DNA from 4 places in the Paenibacillus sp. FSL P4-0081 genome. Region 1 is predicted to be linked to each of the others. Evidence: predicted binding sites of a transcription regulator. Region 1 holds the regulator's gene; each other region holds the start of a gene.
What was found. The regulator Rex, encoded in region 1, represses fermentation and respiration genes when NADH is low (regulators of the CRP and FNR family bind a similar motif). The targets are predictions, from matches to a motif close to TTGTGAAATATTTCACAA.

Region 1 (8,081 bases):
TCAGCAGAATCCCCTTCAGCGGGCGAATCCCGAATTTGCTGATTTCTTCATGCCGGATCAGAAAGTCCAGTGCTTCCCGCAGCTCCTGCTTGGCGTTGTCCTGGCCGCCGATTTCCTCAAAAGTCAGCTTGGACGGCCCATTCTTCTTACGTTTCTTATCTGCACCTGCATTTACCGCCAGACCGCCGCGTGCGTGGGCAATAAACAGGAGGGCAGCGACCATGCCGAAGGCAATAATTACAGGGAAAATGTTAATCCCGACAAAAACCATAAAAATCAGCATGACCGGAACAAATCCGGCCAGGACCTCTTTCCAATACTTAGGCATTGTTCCACACTCCCATCGTAGCCGCCGCACGCGGCAGAATGATGAACTTACTCTCTTTACCGTTGCTCAGACTCACATACACATTCTTGTCATCAATTTCCGTTGTTGCTATAACCCCGCTGTACTTGCTGTCTTGCGTCTTCAGACCATCCAGCTTGGCAGGGATTAATGTATACTTCCGGCTCTCCATCGCCTCTGCAACCGAGAACATGGCTTTATCCCAATACTCATCCAGCAAAGCGCTGGAGTTCTGTTCGACATCCAATTTGAGCGTGCGGCCGTTGATAGCTGAGCTGCCCTCTTTGGATACATACTGCACGAGCTCACGTAATTTCGTGCCCGGCTGCAAATCAAGTTTCAAAGTGACCTCATTGCGTTTAATACTAATATGGGAATCCTTCACTCCCTCATAGGATGATACAAGTTTTTGCAGCGGCTCCTGCACAGCGAACTGGCGGTACGAATACCAGCCACCGAATAACAATGCAGCGGACAGCAGAGACGTTAGCAGTACAGGCATAAGACGCAGTTTCAAGAAACGTCCTCCTCTCAAAAATGACCGAACATAAATCTATAATAATGACCAATCTAGCGTGTCTAGCGCCCTTCCGAGACTGACATGCTCTTAAGCATGTCCTGATACAAGTAGTAGTATATCACAGGTGTATATACGATTTTACATAAAAGTGTGAATATATTTAAAATTTTTGATACTAATTTCTGGATGTTTCAGTAGATTATCTTTCTTATCGGCAATAAATGTGTACAGAATTAGCTTTGCCGGTAAGGATATCGAAAAAGAGCACCCTGTAGGCAAATAAATGCCTGCGGCGCTCTCTTTTGTAGGACATGGACTTAGGAGTCGCATTAATTCCTCCAGTTCCAAAGCTGAAGGGGCTTTGCCTCTTTATTAAGGTCGACCCTTCAATATAATCCGCCTTTTGCTGGTCTGCCGCTGGCGCGGACTCAGATTCCGTTAATTAACAAATACACCCCATTTCGGGCTTAAATGAACAAGATAACGGAATCTCAGTCCGCTTCACTCATTGTTAGTTTGAATTTACACCTTGGCTTGGTGCTGTCTGATTTCGCCGGCCATGTATTCTGCAAAATCAATTAATAACTCCGGGTCGTAACTGCTGTCACTCGCCACACCGCTATATTCTTCAAGGCAGTGCTTCAGCAGCCCGTGATAGCTGGACGGCAAATGCTGCAGGCCCCACTCCCCGCCTTCCTTTTTGGAAGACACAACTTCTTCCCGCACAAAATACAGCACACGGCACAAATTCAATGTGTAGTACACTGGAGAATCTATGATTTGCTGAGCAGCATCTCCGATATCACCAAGGATAGAATCGAGGTAGTATTGGCGGTCTACCGGCAGAAACGCTTCGCGGATAGGCTCGCCGTACAGAATAAATCCCCGCTGATAGACTACGGCAAATTGAGCCGCAAGATCCCTGTCCTCAAACCCGCCACACAGATAATGCTCATCATTTCTGTACCGGTCCAGATGAAAGTCCGAGAAGTGAAACTCAAAGGGCGTCGGATGCACAAAGTTCTTCAAATATTTCTTCAATACAATAGTTAGCTCAACCCCGCGCCGGTTCGGCAGACTGTCGTGATAAGCTATCACTTTCTTGGCCAGTTTCCGGCTGACCTCTACAGGCAGCTTGTCGTGTACGACAATCAGCAGATCAATATCACTTTTATCCGGATGAAAACAGCCCATGGCCAGCGAACCGTGCAGATAAATCCCGGACAAATTTGCCCCCAGCTCCTCTTTGAACAACGTTACCGCCTGATCTAAATAGGCTAGAATTTCCAAATTTATGATCCTCCTGAATTTCAATTATGTATGAAGCAGATGCCGGGAATGAATACTTCCGATATGACAATCCGGTATGCATCATCGTATATACTGATTTATGCTATCCAGCTGTCATGCCATCGAAATGGATTCATCTATTCCTCCCCTATTATTAAGCCATAGCTCCAAGTAGGCCACAAGTCCAAGAATAGTTATTGATTGTTCTCTCCCTTGAAGAACCTTTTAAATTACGGCTTATATTAATATAAAAAGCGGGAGAACAGTTCAACTGTCCTCCCGCTCCTTCTGTAGACCATTCTTGCTGCCGCTTACCGGTTGGGCAGGCTGTACCCTTCACCGATGGCACTGCCGTCTGTGAAGCGATAGAAGCTGTAATAGAACCTGCCGTCCTTTTTGTAGAACAGCTGCCAGGCATATTCTCCGTTATACACTCCCGGCAGCAGCCGCTTAATCGTAATACCCGGAAGCTGGGCAGCTATAATATCACGGATTTGCGCCTCAGAAGTCCCTTTGCTGAGCTCCTCCGCATATAAATCGTTGTCGCCTCCGGCTGGCTGGCCTTCCTTGGTAAAACGGACCCAAACCATCAGCTCGGTTCCTGCATCATTTTTTCCGGTAAGCACCCAGTATATCGCATTTTCATCCCAGACGGATTTCTGTGCTTTGGTTACCTCAGTTAAGCCGGCCCGCGCTCTGGCAATCTCTTTGGCTTCACTCCGCTCGTTCCACTGATCCTTCATAATGTAGGCATAAAACTGGCTTAGTCCGAACAGAAGGAGCAGAACCAGGGAAATCCCCAGCGGAAGCCATTTTCTCCTCTTCTTCAACATGCAGCTTCCTTTCCCTTTAAACCTGTATTACCGTTTAAGCAGTCCCTCGAACGTTTCCTGCGCTTTGCGGCGGATAGCTTCTTCATCTAGTGTCAGACATTGTCCGTGCTTCACAACCTGTTTGCCGTTCACCCAGACATTCTCCACATCCTTGGCACTGGCTGAATATACCGCATGGGACAAAAGATCGGTATGCGGCAGCAAGTGCGGCTGATCAATATCAATCGCAATGAAGTCGGCTTTCATCCCTGCTGCAAGCCGGCCTACCTGGTTCAGGAAAATAGACTGTGCACCATATTCGGTCGCCATCAGCAGCGCCTCTGGAGCCGGTACTGCTGTAGGATCACCGCTTACACCTTTGTGGATCAGCGCGGCCAGCCGCATTTCTTCGAACATATCCAGGTTGTTGTTGCTTGCCGCACCGTCCGTACCCAGGGAGACCTTAACTCCTGCTCTAAGAAGCTCAGGAACACGGGCTACTCCGCTGGCCAGCTTCAGATTGCTGCCGGGATTGTGGGATACACCAACATTGTGGCGGGCCAGAATCTCAATCTCTTCATCGTTCAGATGAACACCATGGGCGATCAGGGACGGCCGGGTGAACATTCCCAGCTTCTCCAGATGAGCGACCGGACGCAGGCCGTAATCGGCCACATTCTGCTCCACTTCATGACGCGTTTCGGACATATGCGTGTGCATCGGCAGATCAAGATCATGAGCCGCCTGGACAAACTTCATGAAAAACTCCGGAGGACAGGTGTAAGGCGCATGCGGCGAGAGCATTGCAGTAATTCTGCCGTCAGCCTTGCCATGCCAGTTCCGGGCAAAAGCAATCGCCTCCGCGAGCTTATGATTCTGCACCTCTTCCGGACAAAGGCCAATAACACCGCGCATAAGTACAGCACGGATGCCTGACTGCTCGGTAACCTCAGCAACCCGGTCCATATGGTCATACATATCGAGGAAGGTCGTAGTGCCGCCCTTCAGCATCTCAAGAACGGACAAAGAGGTTCCCCAGTACACATCATCACCGGTGAATTTCTCTTCCATCGGCCACATTTTTTCCTGCAGCCAAGCCTGCAGTACCATATCATCGCCGTAGCCGCGCAGCAGTGACATCGCCGCATGGCCGTGGGTGTTGACGAGACCCGGCATGAACAGCAGCCGGCTGCCGTCAATAACCTCGGCATCCTCTTCAATTACAGGCTTATCTTCACCTATGTAAGTAATCAGATCATTTTCGATGGTCATATAACCGCTCAGCACCGGCTTATCGCTGCCAGGCACCAGAAAACGCCCGTTTTTAATAATGGTTTTATTGCTGCTCATCTTCAGCTTCGTCCTTTCCGTCATGCAAATAATAAGCCAGACTCTGCAGATCCGTAGTGAAATCGGCGGCATGAATCCGGATATTGGCCGGAGTCTTCAGAATTACAGGCGCAAAATTCAGGATCGCCTCAATGCCCGAATCCACCAGAATGTCAGCAACGTTCTGTGCTTCACTGTCCGGAACGGTAATAATCCCGATGCGGATGCCCTGTGCACGGATGGTATCCCCCAGCTCACTCATCGGCTGAACAGTCAACGAGTTGATCTGCTGGCCTACCTTAGGCTCATAAGCATCAAATACAGCTGTAATCTTCATCGTATCCTTCAAGTAAGCATTGTAATTCGACAAGGCGTGGCCAAGATTACCTGCACCTACCAGAGCTACATTAATCTGCTGGTCCAGCTTGAGAATATGCCTGATCTTCTCAATCAGATAAGAGACATCATAACCAATGCCTTTTCTGCCGAAATCACCAAAATAAGCCAGGTCCTTGCGGATCTGGGCGGGGTTGAGATCAAGCTTCTGTCCCAGCTCCTGAGAAGAAACTGTTGAGATTTCACGTTTTTGGAGATCGTTCAGGAAACGCAGGTACACTGGGAGTCTGCGAACGACGGCCTCCGATATTTTATCCGATTTCATGTTTTCTCCTCCTAAAAGTTTTGATAGCATATGCTGCTTGATTCAACTTCGCAAAACTCGCTTCGTAAGCATTCACTTAGGTTTTATAGCATATGCTGCTTGATAAGCCGGTTATAGGAACCGTGCTCCGGGTACTACTGCCCGTTTGGGCAGCAGCAGTGGAGCACGGGACTTCAGAACAATAATTACTTATACATAATATCAACCGGAGACGGATTATTAAACCCCGCCTTCTTCAAGCCATTCTGCAATCCGCGGAACGATCTGATCCGTCAGCATATGCTCCATCTTGGGACCGGGCAGCGAATACAGGAAATACTTCCCATAATAAGATTCGATTACCCTGGTATCATATACAATAACGATTCCGCGGTCCTGCGCGGTGCGGACCAGCCGCCCGAAGCCTTGCTTGAAGCGGATTACAGCCTGCGGGACGGACAGCTTCATGAACGGATTCTTCTTCTGTGCCTGGAGCAGCTCCGACTTCGCTTCAGCCAGCGGATGATTAGGCGGCTGGAACGGAAGTCTGACAATGGCCAGACAGGTCAAAGCTTCACCGGGAATGTCTACACCTTCCCAGAAGCTGCTCGTACCCAGCAAGACTGACGCTGTACTGTCCTGGAACCGCCGGATCAGCTTGCTCCGGCTGCCGCCTTCTACGCCTTGTCCAAGCACCGCGATATCCTGCGAAGCCAGGGCCTCCTTCAGCGGATCATAGACCTGGCGCAGCATCTTGTAGGAGGTGAAGAGCACCAGCATCCGCCCGCGGGTAGCCACGGCAGTTTCTGCCAGAGAATGGACCAGTGTATCCACAAAGCGGGCATCCCCTATGCTTCCCTTGACACTCGGGAAATCACGGGGAATGACAAGCAGTGCCTGCTCACGGTATTTGAACGGCGACGGAAGCAGGGCTGTCATCAGACGGCCCTGCTCTGCAGCCTCACCAAGACCGAGATTATCTATCATGAACTGGAATGACTTATCCACAGACAAGGTGGCCGAGGTCAGGATGATACTCTTCTTCTTGTCGAAGAACAGCTCCCTGAGCTGGGTGCTCACATCCACCGGAACGGCATACATCTGCAGCGATTTGCCGCGGTAATTGCCGCTCCCCTCCAGCCAGTAGACGATATTCTCGTCATTCAGTCCCATAAAGAAACGGATCTGCTCCCGGATGGAGGCCAGGTCCTTGAACAACCCGCCGATATCCGTCACAAGACTGTCCGAAGAGGACTGGCTGTCCGTATCACGCATCTCACTGAGCATTTTATCACCCTTGCGGATGATATCACTCAAGCTGAGATGGAGTGTATTCTCCAGAGCAGCCAGCTCCTCCCACTCTTTGGGCTTCTTGCCCGGCTGCAGGCGTGCGACAAGCTGGCCGGCTTCACCGGCTCCGGCATCGCTGCGTTCAGGCAGCAGGCCGAAGAGCTTGTCGCTAAGTGTATCCCAGGACTCCTTGACGGTAAGCAGATCCGGATAGATCCGGTCGATAACACCGCTCCATTCCGAAGCCTGCTCACTGCCGGACGACTGCAGGGTCTGGCGCAGGGCAGGCAGCTGTCCGCTCCGGCTGTCCTTGTACAGACGGGTGAGCGTATGCGCCACGGTGAAATATTTCATCTGCATTCCGAGATGTTTGCCGGCAATGTCCTCCAGATGATGCGCCTCATCAATGATGAGATGCTCGTAAGCCGGAAGCAGCTGATGCCCGGCCTTAACATCTGCGAATAACTTGGAGTGGTTAGTCACCACCACATCGGAAATCCCGGCTTCATGCTTGGCCCGGTGATAATAACATTTCCTGAACCAAGGGCATGAGCGTCCCAGACAAGAGTCGGTATCACTGGCTACGGTCTCCCAGAAATCACCGCCGCGCCCGCTTAAGTTCAGCTCTTCATCATCGCCGGTCTCCGTCTGGGTCAGCCAGACCATCATCTGCGCGGCCGTAAGCGCTTCTTCCCTGGGACTTGTGAAGTCCCTTTTATTAATTCTATGTTCAAACTTACGGAGACACAAATAGTGTCCTCTCCCCTTAAAGATCGCTGCCTTGAACGGAAAGGGCACAACACTCGTCAAAAGAGGGATGTCGCGCTCACGCAGCTGATCCTGGAGGTTGATCGTATGCGTGCTGACCATGACCTTCTGATTACTGCGGACACTGTGATAAATGGCCGGAAGCAGATAGCCCAGCGATTTGCCGGTGCCGGTTCCTGCTTCAATCAGCAGATGCTTATCCTGATCAAGCGCCGTCATGACCTCCTGGATCATCAGTTCCTGGGCTTCACGGCTCTCATATTGCGGAAGGGTGTCCTTCAGACGTTTGGTTACCTCTTCCATATACTCCCCGAAGGTAATATTCTGCAGCGGGTTGTCAGATCCTTCCTCCCGAGGCGGAGCCAGCTCTGCCCAGTCGCCTACAGCAAGGGCCAGCTGCCGGTAGAAGGTCAGGTCTCCTTCCGGCTGGAAGGTCTCCATTTCGCGCTCACGCTGCAGACCATCGAAATACCAGGCCAGGTCACTGTCTTCATCGGCGAACAGCTCATTGAGCCGCTGGATGGTCAGGAGAGGCAGGCTGTCCAGCTCCTCCAGACATTTTAGCAGCACAAGCGCAGTTGCGAGGGCATCACTGTCCGCTTGATGGGGACGCTCATGCGTAAGGCCGAAATGGCTGCTCACGGACCCAAGCTGATACGTGGTCAGCGAGGGAAAGCATATTTTGAGAAAATCGATAGTATCCAGAATCCGGCCCTGAAACGGCAAATAACCGCAGCGGTCCAGCGCATTCTGCAAGAAATGAAAATCAAACGCTACATTATGTCCAACCAGCACAACATCATCGAGCAGCGGCACCAGTTCCATCATCATCTCATCAAGTTCCGGCGCATCCTGCACATCACTGTCTGTAATTCCGGTCAAGCCCGTAATAAAAGGAGGAATGGGTGCTCCGGGCTTGACATAGGAACCATACACCCGGGAGATGGACCTGTCTTCCTCTATAATGGCAAGGCCAACCTGGATGATCTCTCCCACAGATTGGGTTCCCGTAGTTTCAAAATCAAGCACGGCAAATTTCATTATAAGTTCTATTCCCTTTCACTTGAGACTCTTTATCAGCATAAC
Region 2 (8,081 bases), 3.4 Mb from region 1:
TCAAATGTTCTCGCATACAATTCGTTTCACCCGGGGAACTTACGGACTTCTATTTATTTGCGGCGGCGGCTCTTCATCATACGGTTATACATTACAAGAGCGGCAACAACCATACCAAGCATGGCGACGCTGCTTGCCGATTCCTGCGACATCCCAAACATCAGACAAATACTTGAAACCAAGGTTCTCGTAAGCAACGCAACCGCAATCAGCATGATTGGCCGCCAAATGTTGTATCCTCTCATTCCCAGCAACACTCCTAACCCAATTTTCAGAAACAGTACAGTTCTAAATGCTATGAACCATTAGAAACTATTATAGCATAATAAGGAATGCGCATACATTCTGCACGGGTAACCGGCACATAGAGATGCCTTTGACAAGAACATACGTTCGTTATATACTTTCCTCTATGAGGGGGCTTGTGATCGTGGATGTTATGGAGAAACTTGAGATTCTGACCGCTTCGGCCAAATATGATGTAGCCTGCACTTCAAGCGGTTCAGACCGCAAAGGCCAGGCCGGAAGCTTGGGCAGTACTGCTGCAATGGGCATCTGCCACAGCTTTGCGGCGGACGGCCGCTGTATTTCGCTGCTGAAGGTGCTTATGACCAACGCCTGTGTATATGATTGTGCCTATTGCATTAACCGCAAATCCAATCCCGTCCGCCGGGCGGCTTTTACCCCCGAAGAGATCGCGGATCTTACCATGCAGTTCTACCGCCGCAATTACATAGAAGGGCTGTTCCTCAGCTCAGGGATTATGCGCAATCCGGATTATACAACCGAGCAACTGATAGCAGCACTGGAGCTGCTGCGGAATGTGTACCATTTCAACGGCTATATTCATGTAAAAGCGATTCCCGGATCTGACGACGCCCTGCTGTCCAGACTCGGACTGCTTGCTGACCGCATGAGCGTCAATATCGAGCTGCCCTCGCAGGAGAGTCTCGGGGTTCTCGCTCCCGACAAGAGCAAAGTATCCATTCTGAAGCCGATGGGGCTGATTAAAGACCGGATTACGGAGAACAGCTCCGATATCGTTAAATATAATCACGCTCCCCGCTTCGCTCCCGCCGGCCAGAGCACACAGATGATTGTGGGCGCCTCGCCCGATACGGATTATCAAATTCTGAATCTAACGGAGGGCCTGTACAAGAAGTACGCATTGAAGCGCGTGTTTTTCTCTGCCTATACCCCGGTGATCGAGGATTCGCTGCTGCCCTCTTTGGACACCGAACCTCCGCTGCTGCGGGAGCACCGGCTCTATCAGGCTGATTGGCTGCTGCGCTTCTACGGCTTTCAGGCAAGCGAATTATTGGACGAAGCCGTACCCAACTTCAATCCGCTGCTTGATCCGAAATGCAGCTGGGCCGTTAACCACCGGGAGCAGTTCCCGGTTGAGATCAACCGCGCTCCGTATGAAATGCTGCTGCGTGTACCCGGTATCGGCGTAAGGAGCGCACAGCGGATAGTGAAGGCAAGACGGGCGGGAACGCTGGATTTCCAAGCGCTGAAGAAGCTTGGCGTCGTGCTCAAGCGGGCCCAATTCTTCATCACCTGCAAGGGCAAACCGCTGGAAGGGCTGAAAGTCAGTGAACATACCCTGCTTCGTTCACTAATGTCCGGCCAACAGCTGGCCCCCTATCAGCCGCACCAAGTTGAGCAGCTGACCTTGTTCGACGACCACTACGCAGCGGCCTTGCCGGCTGCAGGAGGATGGGCGGAATTCAAGAAAGGAGCGGAAGCCTGATGTTCAAGCCGTCCGCTCTGGCTTATACCTATGATGGCAGCTTTGAAGGGTTGCTGTGCTGTGTATTTGAGAGCTATACCTGGAAGGAAATTCCGCTTGCTGTTCATTCAGAAGGTGCGGAGCAAGGCCTGCTGCTGGAATCGAAGTGGATCGAAACTGACCACGCCAAAGCAGAGAGAGTCCTGAAGTCTATCCCGATCCGGATCAGCCAGGAAGCGGAGGAACTGGTCCGTCTGGGGTTCTGGTCAAACACACCGGGGAAGGAACTGCTGCTGCTGAATTTTCTGTATCTCGGCTTCAAGCATGGCCGCAAGGTGATGAATATGCTGGCCGATGATACGGTGCACGCCTTACAGAAGGCGGTTCAGCAGCTTCGGCGGGAAGGTCATCTGTATCTGGGTTTTGTCCGTTTCTCCGTATACGGTCCGGTCATGGCTGCGGTTATTGAACCGCAGGGATATATCCTTCCGGTCATTCAGGAGCATTTCTGCGACCGGTTTCAGAATGAGAGCTTCATGATCTACGATCAGACTCATGAAGTAGCGCTGATTCATGAACCCGGACGGGAGGCCATCATTCCGCTAAGCGGATGGATAGCACCCGAGCCGGATGAAGCAGAAGAAGCCTACCGCCGCTTATGGACAGGCTTCTATCATGCGATCGGGATTAAAGAACGCCGAAACGACCGCCTGCGCACCTCACTGATGCCCAAGCGGTACTGGAAGCATATGGTTGAGATGAACGGCAGCAATGGCGTCCCTGCACTCGCTGCTGCGCAGCGGAAGAAGGCGCTACAGCCGGAGCCGCCGAAGACCATCGGCCCGCTCCCTGCTTCACTCAGACAAACAAATACTCATACTTAAGTATTTGTGACCTGAGCACCTTGGACACTCTGCCCAGTTCCTTATCATTTTGCTCTATGAATTGCAGTACAGAGTAGCATTAAACCGGAGGGTTGTATCAAGTGCACGGGCCTGTTTGGAGAAATCTTTGCTGAACGGTTTGGCTTTGACGCTTCGCAAAGCAACATCTATTGGCATACTTAAAGGATAATCTGCCGTGTCTGATAATAGACTTAATCCATGATCGAAATAGGGACAAAGCTGATATCCTGAATTCCCGTGAATAAAGGCGATATTGTTCAAGTCGGATAATCAACACTATCATTTTCTCTCAAAATGCATTGGTTATAATATTATCCAGCACAAAAAGAGTGCCCCGCAGTCATTATCATGACCACCCAGAGCACTCCCTTCTTGAGAACTTACTATTTAATTCAATTTACACGTGTGAACGTTAATTAGTTCAAAGCCTTCCATACCCAGTTCTCAACCTCTGGAAGATCGATGCCTTCTTCACGGATGTATTGGTTATGTTTCTTCACCATGGCATCCATTTCATCAGCAATCGCCTGATATTTGCCGGCATCCGGCAAACTCAGCACAGCTTCCTTCGTGAGGTCGAAGCGGTCCATCTGGTTGAGTACGCGCATATCGAACGGTGTAGTGATGTCGCCATTCTCGCGGTAGCCATGTACATGCAGGTCATGGTTGTGGCGGTCGAAGAACAGGTCTTTGATCAGGCCTTCATAGCCGTGGAAGGCGAAGATGACCGGTTTATCCTTTGTGAAAAATTGATCAAACTCCTCGTCAGATAAGCCGCGCGGATCGAGCTTCCGGCTTCTCAGTTTCAGCAGATCTACCACGTTAATGTAGCGGATTTTCAGCTCAGGCAGCTTCTCATGGAGAATCGAGATCGCAGCCAAGCTCTCCATAGTAGGTTCTGTACCCGACGAAGCAATAACCACATCCGGCTCTCCGCCCTTGTCGGTGCTTGCCCAGTCAATGATTTTGAGGCCTTTGTCCACCAGTTCCTGAGCTTCATCTGCCGAGAACCACTGCGGACGCGGGTGCTTGGACGATACAATCAGGTTGATCTTCTGACGGTCATTCAGAATGGTGTCGAAGACAGCCAGCAAGGAGTTGGCATCCGCCGGCAGATACTCACGGATAAATTCCGGCTTCTTGTCAGCCAGATGACCCAGCAGACCCGGATCCTGGTGAGTATAACCGTTATGATCCTGCTGGAACACAGTTGATGTGGCAATGACGTTCAAGGACGGGATATCTGCGCGCCAAGTTTGATCTGTAGCCTTGCGCAGCCATTTGAAGTGCTGGGTAATCATCGAATCAACAACGCGCAGGAACGCTTCATAGCTGGCGAAGAATCCGTGACGTCCGGTCAATACATAACCTTCGAGGAAGCCTTCCGCCTGATGCTCGGATAATTGGGAATCAATAACACGGCCGTAAGGAGCCAGGAATTCATCCTGCGGTTCCTGGATGGAATCCATCCACTGGCGTTTGGTTACTTCAAACACAGGTCCCAGACGGTTCGACATCGTTTCATCCGGTCCGAAAATTCTGAAGTTGCGGTTCTCTTCGTTGAGCGTTACAACCTCCTTCAGGTATTTGCCCAGTACAGCCATATCCTGCGCGATCACTTGACCCGGTACGGAATTATCCAGTGCATAGTTGCGGAAATTCGGCTTGTGCAGATCTTTAATCAGGTTACCGGCGTTCGTTACAGGGTTCATCCCCATACGTCTGTTACCAGTAGGCAGAATCTCAGCCAGATCAGCGTTCAAACGGCCATTCTCATCAAATAGTTCTTCAGGTCTGTAGCTGTTCAGCCATTCGAGCAATGCAGGCGCATGCTTCATGTTCTTCTGATCTACCGGAATCGGCACCTGATGGGCCCGGAAGGAGCCTTCATTCGGCACACCGTCCCACGCTTTCGGACCGGTCCAGCCTTTAGGTGTACGGAAGACCAGCATCGGCCAAGCAGGGCGTGTGGTATCGTTATTTTCACGGGCATTCTTCTGAATCGCTTCGATCTTCTCAATAATGGTGTCCAGAACCTTAGCCATTTCCGGATGCATCAGATCAGGATTCTCGCCTTCCACGAAGAACGGTTCCCAGCCGCTTCCTGCAAAATAAGCCGTTAACTCTTCTCTGGACATCCGGGACAGAATGGTCGGGTTGCTGATCTTGAAGCCGTTCAAATGCAGAATCGGCAGCACCGCACCATCTGTAATCGGGTTAATGAACCGGTTGGAGAACCAGGAAGCCGCCAGAGGTCCGGTCTCTGCTTCGCCGTCACCTACAACAACTGCCGAGATCAGGTTCGGATTATCCAGAACTGCGCCCACACTGTGAGACAAGGAGTAACCCAGCTCGCCGCCTTCATGAATCGATCCTGGTGTTTCTGGGGCAGCATGGGAAGCCACTCCGCCCGGGAAGGAGAACTGTTTGAACAATTTCTTCAGTCCAGGGATATCCTGAGTGATCTGCGGGTAGATTTCGGTGTAGCTTCCGTCCAGATAGGAGTTCGATACCATAACCTGGCCGCCATGGCCCGGACCTTCAATATAGAACATATCCAAATCATATTTAGTAATTACGCGGTTCAGATGCGCATAGATAAAGTTCTGCCCAGGGATGGTGCCCCAGTGTCCGATCGGCTTCACTTTTACGTCTGCGTCCTTCAAAGGTTCTCTTAACAACGGGTTATCCTTCAAATAGAGCTGACCCACGGAGATGTAGTTCGTTGCACGCCAGTAGGCGTCAAGCTTTGCCAAATAAGTTTTAGAAGAATAATCCACCTGTGCGATTGATAATCCCATGTCTTCCACTCCCTAATTTTTATCTTTGTATTTTGAATGTATCACTTCTACAGTTACATCATACTCCTGCATTTATTAAATTCAATCTTTTTAGCAATTGATACGGTCCAATATTGTGAAATTTTGAACATAGTATGAAATCGGGAGCAATAAATTTATATATAACCTTTATTTTATGATTTATGTAAATAAATTCTAATCAAATTTTCGATGAAAAACTTCTAAAGCTTCTCCCTTCTGGACATCACCATTCCAAATACGGTATCATTTTGTGGGAATTACTTACAAGTTTAAATCATAAGCATATCACCCAGCTGCTATCAGGAAGGAGAACAGAATATTCGTGAGAACTTCATCCACCCCCTCCCGATCCCGTATTACGGTAAAAGTGACCCTTACAGGACTTATCCTTCTTGCCGCAATCGGCCTGTGCCTTTGGACAGGGTTCGGTTTATTCTTGGCCAAAAGCGGGTACCTTTATCAAAAAGGAATCGTCCGGGCCTTAAATGCAACCTATCAATCTGAATTTGTTATCGTGTCTAAAGAAGGATTAAATGAGGACGGGTATCAGGTGTTTAAGGCATCGCCGGCGAATGACCGCAGCTTGGTATTTACGGTAAGCCGCACCAACGGCAATGTGGATGGCGGTCTTCCGCTTAGGAGACAGCTCAGCAACAATTATGAGGAAACCGCTCAAAAGAAGTATTATCCTCTTCTGGTTAAGAAATATTTTGGCATTGAGCTGCAGGATATTCCTATGTCTATTTATCGGGGAACCCGTTCGTCCCGGGAGATATCTGATGAAAATTACGTAGCCGTGAACCGGGCGAATCTGGACGAGATCGCCTCCAAAGCCAAAGCATTCTTCAGTGAAGCAGAAAGCCACCGTCTAAAACAACTTTTTCTCCGCTTTGAAGATGACTTGGGCGTTTCCTCCGAAGATGCAGGCATAGCTATTCAGCGGCTTGAATTGCCGGGCTTTGATTTTAAAGTAGGAGAGCACTGGAAAAAAGGATTCCGGCTTTTGAGTGAAGAGGAGCTTAAACAGAAAATCGTAAGTCAGGCTGGACGGGGGATTGCCGATCGGGTGGCCTATACTTTTGATACAGAATATCCGGACTTCAGCGGGAATTTCGCAATAAAGTTTACAGGGAATGACCTGAACAGCTTTGAAGCCTATGTGTCCGCCCACACAATAACAGCAGAGAAAAGGGAAGATGCTCTTGCTGAAATTTATGAGGCCTACACCAGGGTGATTATGTTTATCCCTAAGATGCCTCTTAACATGACCGCTCTTCACCTGAAGTACGAAACCAACACGGAGACAGAGTCAGTAACCCTCAAGAAAGAAGAGATAAGTAAAGTCAGCAGCCTGGCTGCCCTGAAAGAGCTGTTCAAGCATTCCCAACAAACCGTAAACCCTCGCTAAACCGAGGCTAAATTATATGCAGACCCCAAAAAGACCGGGAAATTCCCCGGCCTTTTTTTCGTTAATGAACAGACACGAACGTGTTGAATTTCAGATACTGGTAATGAAAGCGCATATGCGAGAATTCAAACGGCGTCCCGTTATCCAGGAAGAAGATCCCTTCCATGATTCCAACAGGCTCATTCTCCTTCAAGTGGAGCAATTCCTGATCACTAGGCAGGGAAGGCTCGGCAAAAATAGATAAAAAAGATTTGGTAACCGCCAGATTGCGCGACTCCTCCAGATAATGAAAGATCGATCCTTCGATAATCGCCATATCGAGATCCTGTACGATTTTAATCGGAATATATCCGGTCTCAATCATAAAGGGCTCCTCATCAAACAGGCGCAGGCGGACAATTTTATATACAAAATCATGGGGCTGCAAGAACAAATCACGCTGAAGCTCTTCTGTTGGCCGGATAACCTCGAAATTCAGTACTTTGATCTCCGGCTTCTTGCCATGCATCTGGAAGTTGTCGGAGACCCCCAGATTAGAGCCTTCGTAATTAAAAATCGAATCGTTTTTTATGTACAGCGGGTTAATAAAGGTTCCCGATCCGCGTTTCTTGAAAATAATGCCGTAGCTCTCCATCTTGGTCAGCGCACGCTTAATTGTACTGCGGCTAACCTGATACGTTTCACTGAGACTACGCTCATCCGGCAATCTCATATCAGCAAACCGTCCCGCAAAAATCTTCATTTTGAGGTCATCAATAATTTGCTTGTAGACAAATTGTGTCATGTAGTACTCCTTCGTCGGGTCGAGCCTAAACTTCAATATTAAATATATCATATTAGGATGAATGATAATGCTCCAATTTCAAATTTCAAACCTGAAACCCCGCCTGTCAAACCGCGTACATAGAACTGGAAATAAATATATTACCAGGGGGAAATACAAAATGGAGAGAAAATTTGTTATCAGTTTGATCATTGCTTTTATGGCGCTGACGGGGTGCAGTTCGGATAAAAACACGGCAGAGTCTCCGGCGTCTACAGCTGCTGCTTCGGCAGAAACACAGGCTTCTTCAGTGAGTCCTTCAGAGACACCCGCGCCTGAGCCTACTATCGCACCAACACCTGCACCAAAAAAATTGTCTGATACAGAAGCTGTGGCGCTTGACTACGTTAACATTTTCTTAAACGGATCGGATAGTGAAGAAAAAAAAACC
Region 3 (8,081 bases), 280 kb from region 1:
CCACATGCTCTGGCCGTGTTCTTCGTGGATCATGTTGAAATCAAGACCTGTACAGATATCTACACTCCCCGTGAAGTTAAGCGGCTCAAAGGTGATCTGCTGCAGACCCAGATGAGACAATGTCATACTTACCAGGCGCGTGAAGCTGATCTGCAGCTGTTTGCCGTCCGGCAGATGCCAGATGAATTCCCTCCGGTATGTCCCGGTACAGAAATCCAGTCTGCGGGAGTAATTCGTAACCTTGCTATGGGCCAGATCGAGCTGTGAGCCATTAACGGATATCCGGGTATACAGCCAGTCCACCGCATTTACCATATAACGTAATGACCGGATAATACCCTTATAATGGTTGCCGACATCCATCTGCTCGTTTAGCCCATTCAAGTAACTGCCAGGCAGTGAATCTCCGCTGTACCCTTCTTCGGCATACCCCCGCACGCCCATATACTCATTGCCCAGTGAAAAAATGGATTCCGAGGTCCGGTTACGCTCCGGATCAAAGCCCTCTTCTATAATCGCCCACGGATCGACCTTCAGATATTTGTCCGCCACTTTTGCCATATTTGATTTCTCCTTCTCTAGGGGAATGTTCCGCCCTTCCCGCAGTTGTCCACGGAGGTACGGACGCTCAGTTCCAGAGTATCTCTAAGCACCTTCAGGACCAAGGTCTGCTTATAACGGAGTTATGTGCATTTTTACGGAAATGGGGAAATCCTGCAGTGTGGGGTATAATATTTAAGACAATTCAGTGCTTTTTCCCGCAAAAACAAAAAAAGCCGCAAGCTCCCAGGATCTTTCCAGATTAGGAGGCAGCTGCTATAATATCCTGTAATACAGGTTTTGGACCCGCTTTTGGCGCGAAAACATATCATATCTCACATAAATGAAGTGAAAATTATCACAATGTAAAAAATTCGACACTTTTTCGCGAAAATTTTTACCCATAAAGAGGAATTTACATGTATAATTAATTTAAAATTTACTGAAAAACTGAGGGAATAAAGGGGATGTCGATTATGATAAAGGAACATTATAATGTTATCGAAGCCCGCGGCAATACAAACTGTTTCTCCGAACAGAATTTTAACCGGCTATTGGTCACAATGAAGGAGCGCATGGTCCCTGAAGGCTCTCACCTATTCTGGGAAGGCGACTATTCGGATAAATTGTTTTATATCAAACGTGGACGTGTGAAACTAACCAAATCAACTGACGAAGGCAAGGAACTAATCCTGTATATGTATCAGGCCGGTGACATGGTTGGTCAGGCAGACCCTTTCTTCAGCACGAAGCATAGCTTCACTGCCGAAGTAATTGAAGAAAGTGAAGTCGGCGTCATCGAGCAGAAGGATCTGGAGATTCTGATCTGCCAGCACTGTGATTTCGCGATTGACTTCATGAAATGGATGGGGATTCATCACCGTCTCACGCAGACGAAATTCCGCGACCTGATGATGTACGGCAAACCGGGTGCACTCTGCTCTACGCTGATCCGTCTGGGCAACACCTATGGAGAGAAGACCGGCGACAGCATTCTGATCAATAAAAAAATTACGCATACTGATCTGTCCAACATGATTGGCGCTACCCGCGAAAGTGTTAACCGTATGCTGAGCGATCTGCGTAAAAAAGACGCTGTAGAGTATGAGAACGGCATGATTGTCATCAAGGATCTGTCGATGCTTCAGGACATCTGCCACTGTGAATTATGCCCTAATGAAATTTGCCGGATTTAATTCCTAATAATAATACCCTCTATTCACCTCAATGAAACATATATGACCCAATAAATTAATAGAGTGGTCGAAGGCGCCCTGTCCGGCGTCTTTTTTTCTTGTCTGCTGAAGTGATTCCCGCGCTGCAAGCAATTCTACAAGGTCTTTATTTCCCAAAAATCATAGTATTCCGTCCTCATAGTCAGCTCATCCCCGCTAAGCCACTTCGCTGCCAGTACAGCTCCCGGTGAGGCCGAATCCAGCGTGATCCGGGCTAATTCCACCCATTCCATCCCGTTCGAATCCTGTTCTGCAAAAGCTGAAATAGCTGCTGGCTCCTGCTCCCCGTCCAATTCAACATGGTACAACGCTGCCAGATGATGCATATGCGTGAAGTCATCCTCCTGATAACGGACAAAAAAATCGAATATGCCCAGGTTTCGTTCTGCCTTGACTGCAAATCCGGTCTCTTCCATGAATTCTCTGACCAGGCCGTCAAGCAGCGATTCGTTCTCTTCGAGTCTTCCGCCAGGCAGATCGTACCTTCCGGTGTATGGCCCTCTTCCCTTATGAATTACCAGCAGCTTGCCGTCACGCTGGCAAATTCCATATACGCCAAAATGGTTAAAGCTCTTCATGACTGTCCACTCCCTGATTCGAGTCCTAAACAGCTTACCACAGATAGATTCTCCTTTCAGTGACAAAAAAGCCCCGCAGTAATTAAACTGCGGGGCTTCTAAATTAACTTATTTTCTTAGTCTGCATGGCAGTTGATACTTTACGGGGACTACGCACAGGTGAGATCAGCCAGTATGCCATGCCGACGAATACACCGCCGCCGATGATATTGCCTAGCGTAACCGGAATCATGTTATGCAGCCAGCCGGCAATGCTCACGGTCTCGGGATGATTCGGCAACAGTACTGCCACGCTGAGCAGCGTCATGTTCGCTACACTGTGTTCGTAGCCGCTTGCGATGAAGGCGAACAGGCACCACCAGATCAGCACCAGCTTCGCCGCTTCACTCTTGGCGCGGGAGGACATCCACAACGCCAGGCAGACCAGCCAGTTACAGAGAATACCGCGGAAGAACAGCTCCGAGAACGGCAGGCTCATCTTCTTGGCTGCTGCCGCGAAGATCAGATGCTCGGCAGGCGCCGCCTTAAAGAGACCCGATCCCTGAATCAGCAGGGCAAGAACCACTGCACCGGCTACATTGCCGAGGAATACCAGGACCCAGTTCTTCACGGTATCCCAGACCGTAGTTCTCCCGGCAAGCGTGCTTACCGTGAAGAACATATTATTTCCTGTGAACAGCTCCGAGCCAGCGAATACAACCAGGGTCAAGGCAATCCCGAAGGATGCGCCCATAATCAGCGGCTGGAGCGGTGACTTGATCGCTGCCAGCGGAGCCCCCAGTGAGAAGATCAGAATAATACCAATACCTACATAAGCTCCTGCCAGGAGTGCCGCCAAGAAATATTTGGGCAGGCTCTCATTCATCTTGTCGCGTTTGCCTACGGCTGTCTCAACGATATTCTCTACGCTCTGCGTAAACATATCTACACCTGCTCTTCTTTTAATTTATAGCCTTGCCACTGCCGCAGGCAGACTAACCTTGACGACTCCGTCCTCCACAACAACCGGATGGACTACTGCCTGACCGCGGTCCGGAGCCTGAACTTCTCCGGTCCGCAGATCGATTTTCCAGTCATGAAGCGGGTCATACAGATAATAGCCGGATACAATCCCCTCAGCGAGCGGACCGCCCTTCGGGTGGGGACTGTGGTTCTCCACGGCATAGAAAGTGCCATCCGATGTGCGGAATATTGCTAACTCCACCTCTCCTGCATTTACTACCCGGCCAATCTGCAGCATGAAATCGTCTGCGGCTCCTACTGCATACTCTCGATTACTGAGTTCCATAATTTTCTCTCCCTCTCCCTTCAGGCTAGACCCGTGTCTGTTCGAACAATGCTGTGCGGGTACCGTTGTCATCCAGCATCTTTTTCCATGGATCGCTGACTTGTGCCAGGGCGAAGTCAATCCGTGCAGCGAGTTCTTTCCGGTTGTCATCACTGCCCAGAATAACGGTCTGGATATGCTCAAGGCCCATACGTTCTACCCATTCTGAAGTTCTCTCCAGGTAATTGCCGGTTTCACGGTAATACTGCATTACGGCGGAGCAGACCTCGACCAGCTCTTCATCGGTTCTTACCTTGCAGAAGGCATCAGCGATCCGTGGCTTAATGCCGCCGTTTCCGCCGATAAATACTTCCCACCCGCCGTCATTGCCGACAATGCCGATATCCTTCGTGCAGGATTCTGCACAGTTACGCGGACAGCCGTTAACCGCCATTTTGAACTTAGCCGGCATATCCAGGCGCTCATACTTGCGCTCAAGCATAGCGCCCATGCCCATGGAATCCTGTGTGCCAAAACGGCAGAACTGCGAACCTACACAGGTCTTCACAGTGCGCAGGGATTTCGCATAGCCATAGCCGGACGGCATATCCAGCTCCTCCCACACCTTCGGTACATCCTCTTTTTTGACACCGATCAGATCCAGACGTTGCCCGCCGGTCACCTTCACAACCTTCACATCATATTTCAGGGAAACATCGGCAATCCGTTTCAAATCCTCGGGAGTGGTAACCCCTCCGTACATCCGCGGAATAACCGTATAAGTTCCATCCTTCTGAATATTGGCGCTCATCCGTTCATTAACGAAGCGCGATTCCTTCTCGTCCTCATGGGTGTCCGGATAGATCATACCCAGATAATAGTTCACAGCAGGACGGCATTTAGAACAGCCTTCCGGCTGCTTCCAGTCCAGCACATGCATAACTTCTTTGGTGGTTTTGAGCCCTTTAGCCGTAATTTCGGCTACAATCTCATCCCGGCTAAGCGGGGTGCAGCTGCAGATCCCCTGCTTGGCGCTTTGCTGGAAGCTGTCCCCTAATACGAACTGCAGAATCTGCTCAACAACTGGCTTACAGCCGCCGCAGGAACGGGTAGCTCCGGTGCAGGCTTTGATTTCATCCACTGTAGTGAAGCCATTCTCCGTAACGGCATCAACAATCGCCTTTTTGGTAACCCCGTTGCAGCCGCAGACAATCTCTTCATCGGCCATTGCTTCAACGGATAGACCTTTCTTGGCTCCGCCTCCGCCGCAGCAGCCTGTGCCCATGACCTCTCCATAGATCTCATCGGTCATTTCTGTTCCCTGCTTCACCAGCTTCTGCAGGCTCGCTGATTCCGTTACATCACCGAACAGAACCGCACCGACAATAATATTGTTTTTGAGCAGAATCTTCTTATAGGTTCTCTTCCACTCATCCTTGGCGGATATGACGGTATGCTCCGCTGTTTCGGTGAACTCTCCGGCCGAGAAAACATCAACACCGGAAATCTTGAGTTTCGTCGCGACAACCGAACCTTCGTATCCCGGAGTCTGCACACCAGACAAATGCTTGGCCAGTACCATCCCCTGCTCGAAAAGCGGCGCTACCAGACCATAGCAGGTCCCCCGGTGCTCTGTACATTCACCGACAGAATACACGTTAGCCATGGAGGTCTGCAGATAGTCATTAACGACAATCCCGCGGTTAACCTCGATGCCGCTATCCTTGGCAAGCTGAACATTAGGTTTAATTCCGACTGCCATTACCACAAATTCTGCGGGCAACTCACTGCCGTCACTGAAGCGCAGCCCGGTAACCCGCTCTTCTCCAGTCAATTCGACCGTCTGCTTGCCCATGGCGAATTTCACACCTTGACGCGCAAGCTCCGCCTGCAGCATGGAAGATGCCGTACGGTCCAGCTGCCGTTCCATCAGATCCTCAAGCAGATGTACAACGGTAACGTCCATCCCCAGATTCACGAGGCCTTTGGCTGCTTCAAGACCAAGCAGACCGCCGCCGATAACAGCCGCCGTGCGGTACTGCTTCGCTGCAGCCAGCATGGCATCGCAATCTGCGATATCACGGAAGCCGACTACCCCGTCCTTTGTACTGCCCGGAACAGGTAATATAAACGAATTAGAACCTGTAGCAATGATAATCTTGTCGTAATGAACCGCCTGTCCGTTATCTGTAATCACTTGCCTGGTTTGTTCATCAATCCGGATGACAGTCGTTCCAGTATGCAGGGTAATATGGTTATCCTCATACCACTGACGGTCATTCAGGATAATATCTTCAATGGTTTTACTGCCTTCAAGAACATAGGACAGCATAATCCGGTTGTAATTGGGATGCGGCTCACTGCCGAAAATCGTGATATCATAAGCGCCGCCCAGCTTTAAAATCTGTTCAATAGTGCCTACACCCGCCATGCCATTGCCAATCAGCACTAACTTTTCTCTGTTCGCTGTCACTGGTAGGACCCTCCTTCAAAACTCAGATTTCTTCATAAACTTGCTGTATAGTGAAATTATACTGTCCAAAATTCCCCGGCATTTGTGATTCCAGTCACATTAAATGTGAAACATTTCACATAAAGTAAAAGACACAAAAAAAGGACCCCGCGCACTCGGCACAGAAATCCTTGTATCTGATAAAACGGATTCCGCTATCGTAATTACCTCAGAACCAGTGATATCTCCAGCTTGTCCTGCGGTCTGAGCTTCATATCCACCCCATTGCCCAGCAGCGCTTTGTCATTAACCTTCAGTTTCCACTCCTCACTGCTGAGTGGCGTGTAATCCATTACGGTAAGAATCGTCTTGTTATTTTCTGCCAGCTTAATCATCCCGCTGTTCTTCATAAGTCCCTTCACTGACAAATCTTCCGTAAAGGACAGCACATGCGAATGCGTCAGCTCAGGCTGTTCACTCCCGCCGTTCACCGTAAGGATAACCGGTTGAAATAACGCCCCGGCTGCGGCCGGCTGTGCAGAGAAGAGAATCGCCGCTCCAGCCTCGATTTTACTGTTCAAATCCGTAAGCTTCTTGCTGTTCACCTGTACTTCCCACATCATATCCTGACTAAGCGCAACTCTATTGACCTCAAGAATACTATAGCCGTCTGCAGCAAAAGTAACGATCCCGCTCTTTCTCAGCAGTTCTATGATGGAATTACCTTCTTTATAAGCTTCGTTAAGCAGTCTGCCGGAGGTTCCTGCCATTTCACGTTCACCCACCAGAATTGAAAAAGATAGTCCTGTGCTTCCGCTTCCGGTGTTGCCCCCGGTGTTTCCCGGTCCCAGAACCGAGCTGCAGCCGCTGGCTGTGATTATAAAAACAAGGCACAGCAGTAAGCGCCCCATCCATTTCGTGGACATTCCACGGCACCGCCTTCTTATGTAATATCCCTGACTCTTTAAGGATACCGCATAGAAGACCTGTTCTCAAATTATTTCTGTCATGTAGCAATCATCGGTATAATCTTCCAAGTTAAAAGGTCTCATGCTATAATCACAGAAGCAATAGAAGGCTTACAAGGGCGGTCGGCTATTCTCCCGGAAGGGAGGTGAGGCCAATGGAGGTTTATCAAGCTTTGTCACTGATGTTCATGTTCGGCATGTTCATTATTGCTCTGCTTAACTACCTCAAAAAGAAATAGACCGCCCTGGTCAAAGGATGCGGTCTGTTTCTGCTAAACCATATTCCAAGCCTCCGCCCTTAAAAGCGGCTGTTGCAAATGGGGAGTCGTGTTGGTCGCACGGCTCTCTTTGCATTGTACGCTGTTTCTGAATCGAGTATACCACAGAGATCGATGAAAGTTAACTCGGCTGACCGGCATTAGAACTGTGCCTCCTAATTCTTGCATTATTATCGCATTCTAGAGTAAAGGGCTGGATTTAAACCAGCCCCTCCTCATCAAACCGTACGTGAGGTTTTCCCTCATACGGCTTTCCGATGTTTGTCATTCATGGGCATGCAGATTACAACAGCGTTTTTAGTCCATATTGCTTGGCACTATACTTAACTTCAGAAACTGAACTCATCCATCTCCCGCGTTGTCTCTTCTTCGCATACCACCGTGTGAATCTCTGCAAGATATACCAGTCAAGCTTGGCTAACCTCTTCTGGCTGTAGTTCGTGTAATAGTAATTTCTCCATCCTTGAATCTTTGGATTGAGCCATTCCACATGCTCCACGAATGATCTTGAGCGCATACTCGGCGGTGCTAATCTTTCTTTGACCACTCCTCGAATACGTTCCTCTGCCTTCTTTGTTAGCCACTGCTGCGTGGTGTAGTACACCTTCCCTTGAGAAGTCTCTGCTTTCGTTTTTCGGTGGTGCATCCCTAAGAAGTCGAACCCTTCGTCTCCTGTCCATAGGCCTACAATACGGGTTTTGGTTGGATGTAAGGTCAGTTCCAGACGTTCCATGATTCTGCCTATGAGCTCATAGGCATGCTC
Region 4 (8,081 bases), 160 kb from region 1:
AGTAGCGGTTCGTTTCCGTCAGCAGTCTCCAATGACTGGCCTCGACATCGTATTCATCCTTCTCCAGCTGTACGGTCACTTTAAAAATTTTAATAGGACTGTTCATGTTGAGCAAAACCTCCTGCAACCCCCATACTTATGTTCAATTCTCACTATAGGACTCAGAGATTATAGCATGCGTCAGCTGTATTTCCCACTGGAATATTAGGTAAAGTGATGTGATATATTGCAGTAGCTATTACAATGTAGGATATGACAATACGGTTATTTTAAGGAGGGAGAGATTGTAATGAAAAAGCTCATCATCGTAAACGGTACAATGGGCGTTGGCAAGAGTTCAGTATGTAAACAGCTATTCAAGTCGCTGGACCGCTCCGTATGGTTGGATGGGGACTGGTGCTGGATGATGCAGCCTTGGACTGTGAATGACGAGAATATCATTATGGTTGAGAATAACATAAACTACTTGCTGCACAGCTTCTTAACGAATACGTCGTTCGATTACGTAATCTTCAGTTGGGTTCTTCACCGTAAAGAGATGATTGACCGTTTGCTAGCTAGGCTGTCAGATCTGGAATTTGAACATCAGGTAATTACACTGACCTGTTCGGAATCAGCACTCAGGCAGCGGATGCAGGAAGATCATAGAACGGAGGAGCAGATCAATCGGAGTCTGGAACGGATAAGCACTTATGCAGGAATGCCTTCACATTCAGTGGATACAAGTGAGATCGGACTGGATGAAGTTGTTCTGCAGATTAAAGACAGACTGTTGTAGAGGACGGCAAGTCAGCGGATGAATCTGTCTCTGTGCTCCTGAATGGAAGGGGTAGTAACCGCAGTGAAAACTGTAGTATATTTCCAAGCGATCGTTTACAATAAATCCATTATTGTCCTTGGATGGCAATGATGAAACCACCTACATAAAAGGAGATAAGAGATGAAGAACACCGTTGCAAAAGGACATCCGGTTATTTTCTCGCTGATGCTGGGAGTCGTCCTGACCCTTCTAGTTTCAGTAGCATCTGCAGTAGCATCTATTCAGGAGTTTGGGGACATGGGGGTAAGAAATGCCCAGGCCTGCGCCTTTCTGGTTATGGCCATCATCGTTACTGTATATATGAAGCGAAAGGATTCCTCGCTTGAGAGATTCGGCTTCCGCAAGCTTGACGCCAAGCAGGCCAAGCCTGTGCTGTTCTACATCCCCCTGTTGATTCTTGCGGTAGCCCAGCCGGTTATATCTGGAATCAATGTGGAGACGACGGCGGCTGAAGTGATCAGTATCGTGATCATGACTATGATTGTGGGGTATACTGAGGAATCCATTTTCAGAGGAATCATCAGAGATAAGCTGAAGCATAAGGGGTCTGTATTTTATATTGTATTCTCGTCCGTAATCTTTGGTGCTCTACATATGGCCAACGCGTTTGGCGGAAATGATATCATAAGCACACTTCTCCAGGTTGCCAATGCAATGCTGCTGGGCTGCGTACTCGCCCTGCTGATTGAGGCAGGCAACAATATCATCCCGCTGATCGCCTTTCATTTCATTTATGATGCTCTGGCTTTGGTCAGCAATGAGAACTTGGAGCATGAGGTTTTGATAGTGGGTATTCTGAATATCATGTATCTGCTGTATGGCATTTATTTAGTTATTGAATTAACCCGGCGGAATAAAAATCATAGCCTGTCAATGTAAATTAACCGGCCGGCATTCAGGAAGTTATCCCGGATGCCGGCCGGAAATCCGATTAATGATAACGCATACATAACATGAAACCAGCAAGCCGGAGCAAATTATCCCTAAAAAGAGTAATCGTTAGGCATGGGCATTCTGCTTATAAATAGCAGGGAATTTCAGGGATTATGCCGGGATATGCAGGTTTTTGAAGTTTTAAATTTTATTGTTTCTGGGATATAATATAGACATCACCAAAGGAGCCACAGCAACAGTCCACAGGTGGTAACTACAGGTGATTGCCTCATTCCTAAATTTAGCAATGAATGAAGGAAAGGAGAGAATCCCGATGTACTAGCGTTAGCGAAGCGTGCCGGAATCGGCTGCTGATGAGGAAGGTGGATGATAACATCTTCTGGCAGATCGTGGGTATGCGGGAACCCAAGAGCAAATCTTTGAAGATGAACCAAAGCTATTCATTCAAGCAAGAGTAATCTTGCGGAAGAAAGAGCGTGATTCCGTTGAAAAAGGTTAGCGAAGCGTACTAAAACGATTCTTCACAGCAGGGAAAACGTCCGTGAAAACGTTTTTCGTGAAATCGTGTACGCGGGAATTCACCCCATATGCAGGACATGGAGCAACACTCCGAAGAGGAGCGAACGGGCAACACGGTAACATGAAATTTGAACAATCACCATGTCAGGGATATGGCTTTGTTAGCAGGAGGAAATGATTGAATTGAATACAGGAATAAACACATAAATCCCCGTGCCTCAAGTAATCAGGCAGCGGGGATTTATGCGTATATACATAAGGTACTCCATTTCGCCAGTGCGGCTGAAATGGAGTTTTTTGAATCTTTTCAGCGTACAGAAAGAAGGCGGGAAGCTGCTTGGTTTCACCGGAGAGGCAGCTTATTTGGAGGCTGCTAAAGTCCGCTTGGATTCATAAGCTGCGGTACAATATACTCGCCGAATGCATCAGGCGGAGGGTTGTTACGGCCCCGCATGTTGTCCCGGGTCAGCACGACCACCGTCTTAAGCTCCGGAAGTACATACACAAATTGCCCGGCGTACCCGCGTGCATAATAATAATCCACAGCAGCAGACCCCCCGGTTCTGGTATCACCCGTTATTGAATCTGTCCACCAGTGCCAGCCGTATCCGCCATGGCGGGGCGGTTCAGCCGGCAGAGCCGGCTGCGCCGAACATGCGACCCGTTCGCCGGATATAATCTGCGAATTCTCCCATACACCCTGCTGCAGATAGAGCTGTCCGAATTTCAGCAGGTCGGCGGGCCTCAGCTTCAGCCCGTAGCCGCCCGTATGGATGCCTTGGGGATCTGTCTCCCACTCATACTCCGTAATTCCGAGAGGTCCGAAGAGATATTGCTCGGCGAATCTTGCTGTGCTCATTCCTGAAGCCTGCACCACAATAGACGACAGCAGTTGCGAGATCCCTGAGTTATACTCCATCCGGGTTCCCGGTTCATCCGCGAGCGGCTGCTCCAGTACATAGTTCACCCAATGGGAGGAACGGGTCATCTTGGGGAAGGAATTCGCTCCGCCGAATTCGGTCCAGCGAAAGCCGGCCGACATGGTTAACAGCTGTCCGATTGTAATTTGCTGCTTGCGTGTATCAGCGTCACGGCTGAGCTGCGGGAAGTATTCGCTGATAGGAGCCGAAGGACCGGAAAGCTGGCCTTGGTCCATCGCGATGCAGACCAGCGCGGAGAGTATGCTTTTGGTGCAGGAGTTGATCTTGGCAATCTCGGAAGAAGTGCGCTGATCTCTATAATGTTCAAAGATCAGACTGCCCTGCTGCTGGATCAGACAGCTCCGCAGATTCAGCGGCTTTAGGGAGTCGGAAAGTGCTGACAGGTTCATAGTTGTGTCCTTTCGGTATGTCATCCGGGCAGCTCTTATATCATGCTGCCCATACTGCTGGCTTCCTTGCTTTATGGATTTGCAGTAATCTTTGGATGGATTGGCTTAATTATCTCAAGCTGTAGTGAAGAAGTCCAATTCAACCGTCCGGCTGGGAAGCTTCCTTGGAATGACAGCTTAATTAGGAAGTGTAATGGAATCAGAGACCACGCCGAAGGTAGAGGCTTTGATATAAGCCTGTTTCTGCAGAGCTTCCAGCTGTTTAGCGGTGCCGGTTACGACTACACCAATAATTGTGATATCATCCGGTTCCAGAATATTATTATCCCCGGCCAGGCTCTGATGAACCTGATCTGCTTCCCAGGTGAAGTTTTTGCCGTGCTTCCGCAGCTGTTCGACACTATTAATGAAGGAGTTTACACCGCCGTAGGGGGCAAACTGCTCTCCATGAAATCCGTAGATGATCATCGAATCAGCTGCGATGGTCTGGCGCGTTTCCTTCAGGTATTTTTTATAAGAGGGAGTATATGCATCCGTCCATAACCAGACAGGCTGCATCCCGGCAGGCAGAAGCTTCTGCGTCTTATCCAGCGTATAGGCCTGGTCAAAAGACAACGCCATCTCCACAAGTGTATCGTCTCCCAGCTGCTTCAGCTGGCTGATGCTGTCCTCATAGGAATCATAATCAATCTCCGGATGATAAAAGATCATTTCCCGGTCCCCGGTGGCAGAGTTGTAACGGTGTGTGGACGCTGCGCTCAGCTGTTCCGGGAGAGAAATCGCTCCAAATGCGCCATACCTGCCGGTCGAGTGGCCCAGCAGATTATAGGATTCCTCGATGGGCTGCCAGATATAAGGTTTATTTCCCAGCCATTTGTAAGTCTGATTGTAGGTCTCGCCTCCAAAGCTGTCTAATTTCACCGACTGGTTGCTGATGTGCACATTGGGTGCACTGATCTCATTTTTCCAGAGAATCTCAGACTGCACCTTGTCTCCCTGGTTCAGTCTCAAGTGGTAGAGGCCATACCAGATAACGGCGAGAATAACCGGGGTTACGATAACAATGATGCCAATGGTCTTCAGGGTGGAGCGGAGTCTGGCTTTTTTGATTATCTGCTGAGCCCCTTTCCCTCCGAAAATAAACGGGTCCTGTTCATGATTCTGTTCCATTTAATAGTCCTCCCCATAATGTTTGATGAATTGGTTTTTGGCGCGTGTAACATGAGTCTTGAGCGTGTTCTCATTCATACCGTACAGGGACGAGAGCTCCTTGTAAGTAAGGTTCAGCTCATATTTGAGAATCAGCAGCTCCTGATGCTGCTCAGAGAGCATAGACAGCGTGTCGCGGATATTCTGTGCGGTTTCCCGCCTCAGCAGCTGGATCTCCGGCAGATGGGTTAAAGAAAGAAGCTGGATATCGTCAACATCGACCGCCGGATGACGTTTGTCTTTTCGCTTGAGATCATAGAACTGATTGGTGGCGACACGGAACATCCAGCCCATGACTTGTTTCGGGCCGATACCATCCTGATAGGTTAAGTATTTATAACAGGTGTCCTGAACGATATCTTCAGCATCCTCGCGGGCGAGTCCGCGTTTCCTCAAATACCGGTATAGCAAAGTTCCGGCTTGCTGCAGAAAGTGATGAATGGTTTCTTTGGCCATGTCCTGCCCCCTTCCCCTATACAACGCTAAGCTCCGTGAAAAGTTTACAGCAGCCGTTACATTCAGTATTCCTTAATTATAAATGTTCACTACCAGCAACAGCTTCAGCAGTTCAGTTAATATAATATCAGTATGTAAAATATTAGCGGCAACGGAGGAAATCTATGTATCAGGAAAATGAATTGCAGATTCGGCCGATAGCTGAAGGGGATCTATTCAGACTGTGGGAGCTCTCACACAAAGAGGAAGCACCGGAGTGGAAGAAATGGGATGCACCTTACTACGAACACAAGCGGATTCCGTGGGAAGAGTATTATGGGAACAGAGCGGAGATTGTTGGATGCGGAAAAAATTGGGTAATAGAAGTAGAGGGCGGGGTTATTGGCGACGTCAGTTACTATTGGGAGCATGAGCCATCCCTTTGGCTGGAAATGGGTATTATCATCTATGATCCGGCATATTGGAGCAGCGGTTACGGGACTAAAGCTCTCAGACTGTGGATCGGTCATCTGTTCAATGCGTATCCGCTGGTCCGTGTAGGCTATACCACATGGTCCGGGAATGAGCGGATGATCAGGACCGGGGTGAAATTAGGCATGACGATGGAAGCAAGACTCCGGAAATGCCGTTACTACGATGGGCAGTTCTACGATTCTATTCGAATGGGGCTGCTTAGAGAGGAGTGGGAGGCTTTAGAATTGAAAGGATCAGCCGCTGGAGCCGCTGAGGGTTCGCGAACAAAATTAGACAAATAAGCATGAAATACCTGCATTTTGCACGATATGAAACAATTAAAATGTTTCTTTGTGAAAAAAGACACAATATTGTGAAAACTATCACGTTGTTATCATAAAAATTTTAATATATAATAAAGTTAATTAAAAGAAACAGGGGGAATTAAAAATGAAATTATTCAAAGTTCTAGTAGTAGCAGGGGTATCAGCAGCATTGTTGTCGGGTTGTGGATCGAATAATAATAACGCAGCTAATAATGCAGGTGCAGCAGCAACAACAGCTCCAGCCACAGAGCAGACTGATGCAAAAAGCACAGCTTCGATTGTTAACCAGGCAGATGCCTTCACTGCTGCTGTAAGCGAAAGCGGCAACTGGATTGTAGCAATCCTGAACGATCTGACCGTTGACAAAGATGTTGTTGTAGCCGGTGAATTCCATGACAAAGGCGATGCATCTGCAGCGATCTACCGTAAGCTTGCCCTGTATGCACAAGATGCAGATCACAAGGTTACAGCTACCTACACACTGACAGCACCTAAAGTAACTGTACAGAGCGAGAACTTCCGCGTTCAAGGCGGTACAATCAAAGGTGACGTATATGTAGAAGCTAACGGATTCAACCTGTACAAAGATGCTACTATCGACGGTAACCTGTACTATGCAAGTGAAGATGTGAAGGCTACTGCTGTGATCGAAGGCAAAGTAACCGGAGCAAATGAAGTTAAATAATTCAAACCTAATATAGCAGTTACAATATTAGAATGGATTGCAAACAGCCTGTAGACAGGCCCTTTGGGGCTTGCTCTACGGGCTTTTTTGTATTCTGCGCTGAAATATTCTATAGTATTATGGAAGGTATTGTAAGCGCAAACACATGGGACAGGGGATGCAATTATTCATGAAGAATAGCCGGAGATTGGGAATGGCTGCCGGAGTGATTCTAGCTTCCGTAGCCGTACTCTATTTACTTTTGTATATGTATGAAAGACCGGGCGGATGGTCTGACCAGCGGATGTCCCGCTCACTCGGAATGGACCAGACCCTCCAGATTCCACTTGGCAAAAGTCCGGAAGAAGCTGTCCGGCTGTTCCGCGCCTCTGACACGATGACTGTAATTCATCAGGAGCCTGCAGCCAGAGGGGAGCTGGTATTTCTTACCCGGCCGGGGCAGCAAGGCAGCAGTAATCTTCAAGTAGAGTATGTCCGCAAAACCTGGCTCGGATGGAAGTGGGTATGGGGAGGCGGCTACGGAATGGGCGGAGGTCCGGAGAGCTCTGCAATAAATTATATGTGTTTTCCTGAACTGGAGCATATTTCGACTCCATTTCCCATGGTGATCGGAGATGTTCTGAACCCGTCCATTCAGCATATTACAGTCGAGCAGAAGGAGGCAGGAACGGATACATCCGAAGCGAAGCTGATTAAAGTCGGATCAGACCGGACGATTTGGTTCGCTTTTCAGCCGGTTACGGCGGGTGTCCCGTTTGAGATTGAAGGGTTTGATGAGGACGGGGAAGTGGCCGCTTCCAAAATCATAACAGACGCCAGAGACAGCGGGGCGATTCCGCTTGGTGCTTCAAAATAAAAGTGCAGGGGCTTCGCATAACCTTCAATGGCGGGAGTGTTGCACGAAATACAACAATTCCCTTGTAATATCAGCCCTAATCGCAAATTGTTGTACACAATGCAGCATTCCTCCGTGAACAAGCCGTTAATTGGGAGAATTCCTGCATTTCATACAACAATCTTCCCGAGTATCCGGGTATCTAAGTATCAAAGTTGCAAAACGTACAACATTTCTATTTGAGTCTGAAAAGAGACGAAGACTCCGGCCGCCGTGGTGACACGGACCTTCGGGGTCTTCGTCTGTAATTGTGATTTGTTTTCCCGGGAGAACTGATGTTATGCCGGTAATACTGAAGTAAGGGATTTCGCATAGGATGCGGATTCCAATTCTTCAACCGGTGCTGTTCTAAACTGTAAATGATACAGCTCCGCATAGAGCCCATCCTGTTCAATGAGCGCATCATGTGTGCCTTCTTCAACAATTCTTCCATGATCCAGAACAATGATCCGCGAAGCCTCCCTTACCGTTGAGAGCCTGTGGGCAATCACGAG

Region 2: a site for Rex is predicted at 5,552-5,569, ahead of P40081_RS01275 (phosphoketolase family protein). Genes of this name have one in related genera too.
Region 3: a site for Rex is predicted at 6,197-6,214, ahead of nirB (nitrite reductase large subunit NirB). Genes of this name have one in related genera too.
Region 4: a site for Rex is predicted at 6,033-6,050, ahead of P40081_RS21840 (polymer-forming cytoskeletal protein). Genes of this name have one in related genera too.

Annotation. Positions count from the first base shown of each region.
Region 1 covers NZ_CP009280.1:5,250,349-5,258,429, forward strand. Annotated here, with positions in the region: gene P40081_RS22510 (AAA family ATPase) at 1-328, opposite strand, end outside; gene P40081_RS22515 (hypothetical protein) at 321-863, opposite strand; gene P40081_RS22520 (aminoglycoside adenylyltransferase domain-containing protein) at 1,389-2,156, opposite strand; gene P40081_RS22525 (cell wall elongation regulator TseB-like domain-containing protein) at 2,468-2,989, opposite strand; gene P40081_RS22530 (amidohydrolase) at 3,017-4,318, opposite strand; gene P40081_RS22535 (redox-sensing transcriptional repressor Rex) at 4,305-4,958, opposite strand; gene dinG (ATP-dependent DNA helicase DinG) at 5,178-8,036, opposite strand.
Region 2 covers NZ_CP009280.1:254,147-262,227, reverse strand. Annotated here, with positions in the region: gene P40081_RS01290 (hypothetical protein) at 54-245, opposite strand; gene P40081_RS01285 (putative DNA modification/repair radical SAM protein) at 440-1,753, shown strand; gene P40081_RS01280 (TIGR03915 family putative DNA repair protein) at 1,753-2,616, shown strand; gene P40081_RS01275 (phosphoketolase family protein) at 3,054-5,438, opposite strand; gene P40081_RS01270 (hypothetical protein) at 6,076-6,867, shown strand; gene P40081_RS01265 (GntR family transcriptional regulator) at 6,929-7,651, opposite strand; gene P40081_RS36085 (hypothetical protein) at 7,812-8,081, shown strand, end outside.
Region 3 covers NZ_CP009280.1:5,529,846-5,537,926, forward strand. Annotated here, with positions in the region: gene P40081_RS23830 (glycoside hydrolase family 65 protein) at 1-561, opposite strand, end outside; gene P40081_RS23835 (Crp/Fnr family transcriptional regulator) at 1,017-1,736, shown strand; gene P40081_RS23840 (NUDIX hydrolase) at 1,871-2,353, opposite strand; gene P40081_RS23845 (formate/nitrite transporter family protein) at 2,457-3,275, opposite strand; gene nirD (nitrite reductase small subunit NirD) at 3,300-3,641, opposite strand; gene nirB (nitrite reductase large subunit NirB) at 3,667-6,093, opposite strand; gene P40081_RS23860 (hypothetical protein) at 6,297-6,998, opposite strand; gene P40081_RS40115 (hypothetical protein) at 7,229-7,279, shown strand; gene ltrA (group II intron reverse transcriptase/maturase) at 7,602-8,081, opposite strand, start outside.
Region 4 covers NZ_CP009280.1:5,089,744-5,097,824, reverse strand. Annotated here, with positions in the region: gene P40081_RS21875 (hypothetical protein) at 1-106, opposite strand, end outside; gene P40081_RS21870 (AAA family ATPase) at 290-778, shown strand; gene P40081_RS21865 (CPBP family intramembrane glutamic endopeptidase) at 941-1,699, shown strand; gene P40081_RS21860 (serine hydrolase domain-containing protein) at 2,607-3,587, opposite strand; gene P40081_RS21855 (anti sigma factor C-terminal domain-containing protein) at 3,741-4,733, opposite strand; gene P40081_RS21850 (RNA polymerase sigma factor) at 4,734-5,228, opposite strand; gene P40081_RS21845 (GNAT family N-acetyltransferase) at 5,393-5,983, shown strand; gene P40081_RS21840 (polymer-forming cytoskeletal protein) at 6,132-6,692, shown strand; gene P40081_RS21835 (hypothetical protein) at 6,862-7,548, shown strand; gene P40081_RS21830 (ABC transporter ATP-binding protein) at 7,866-8,081, opposite strand, start outside.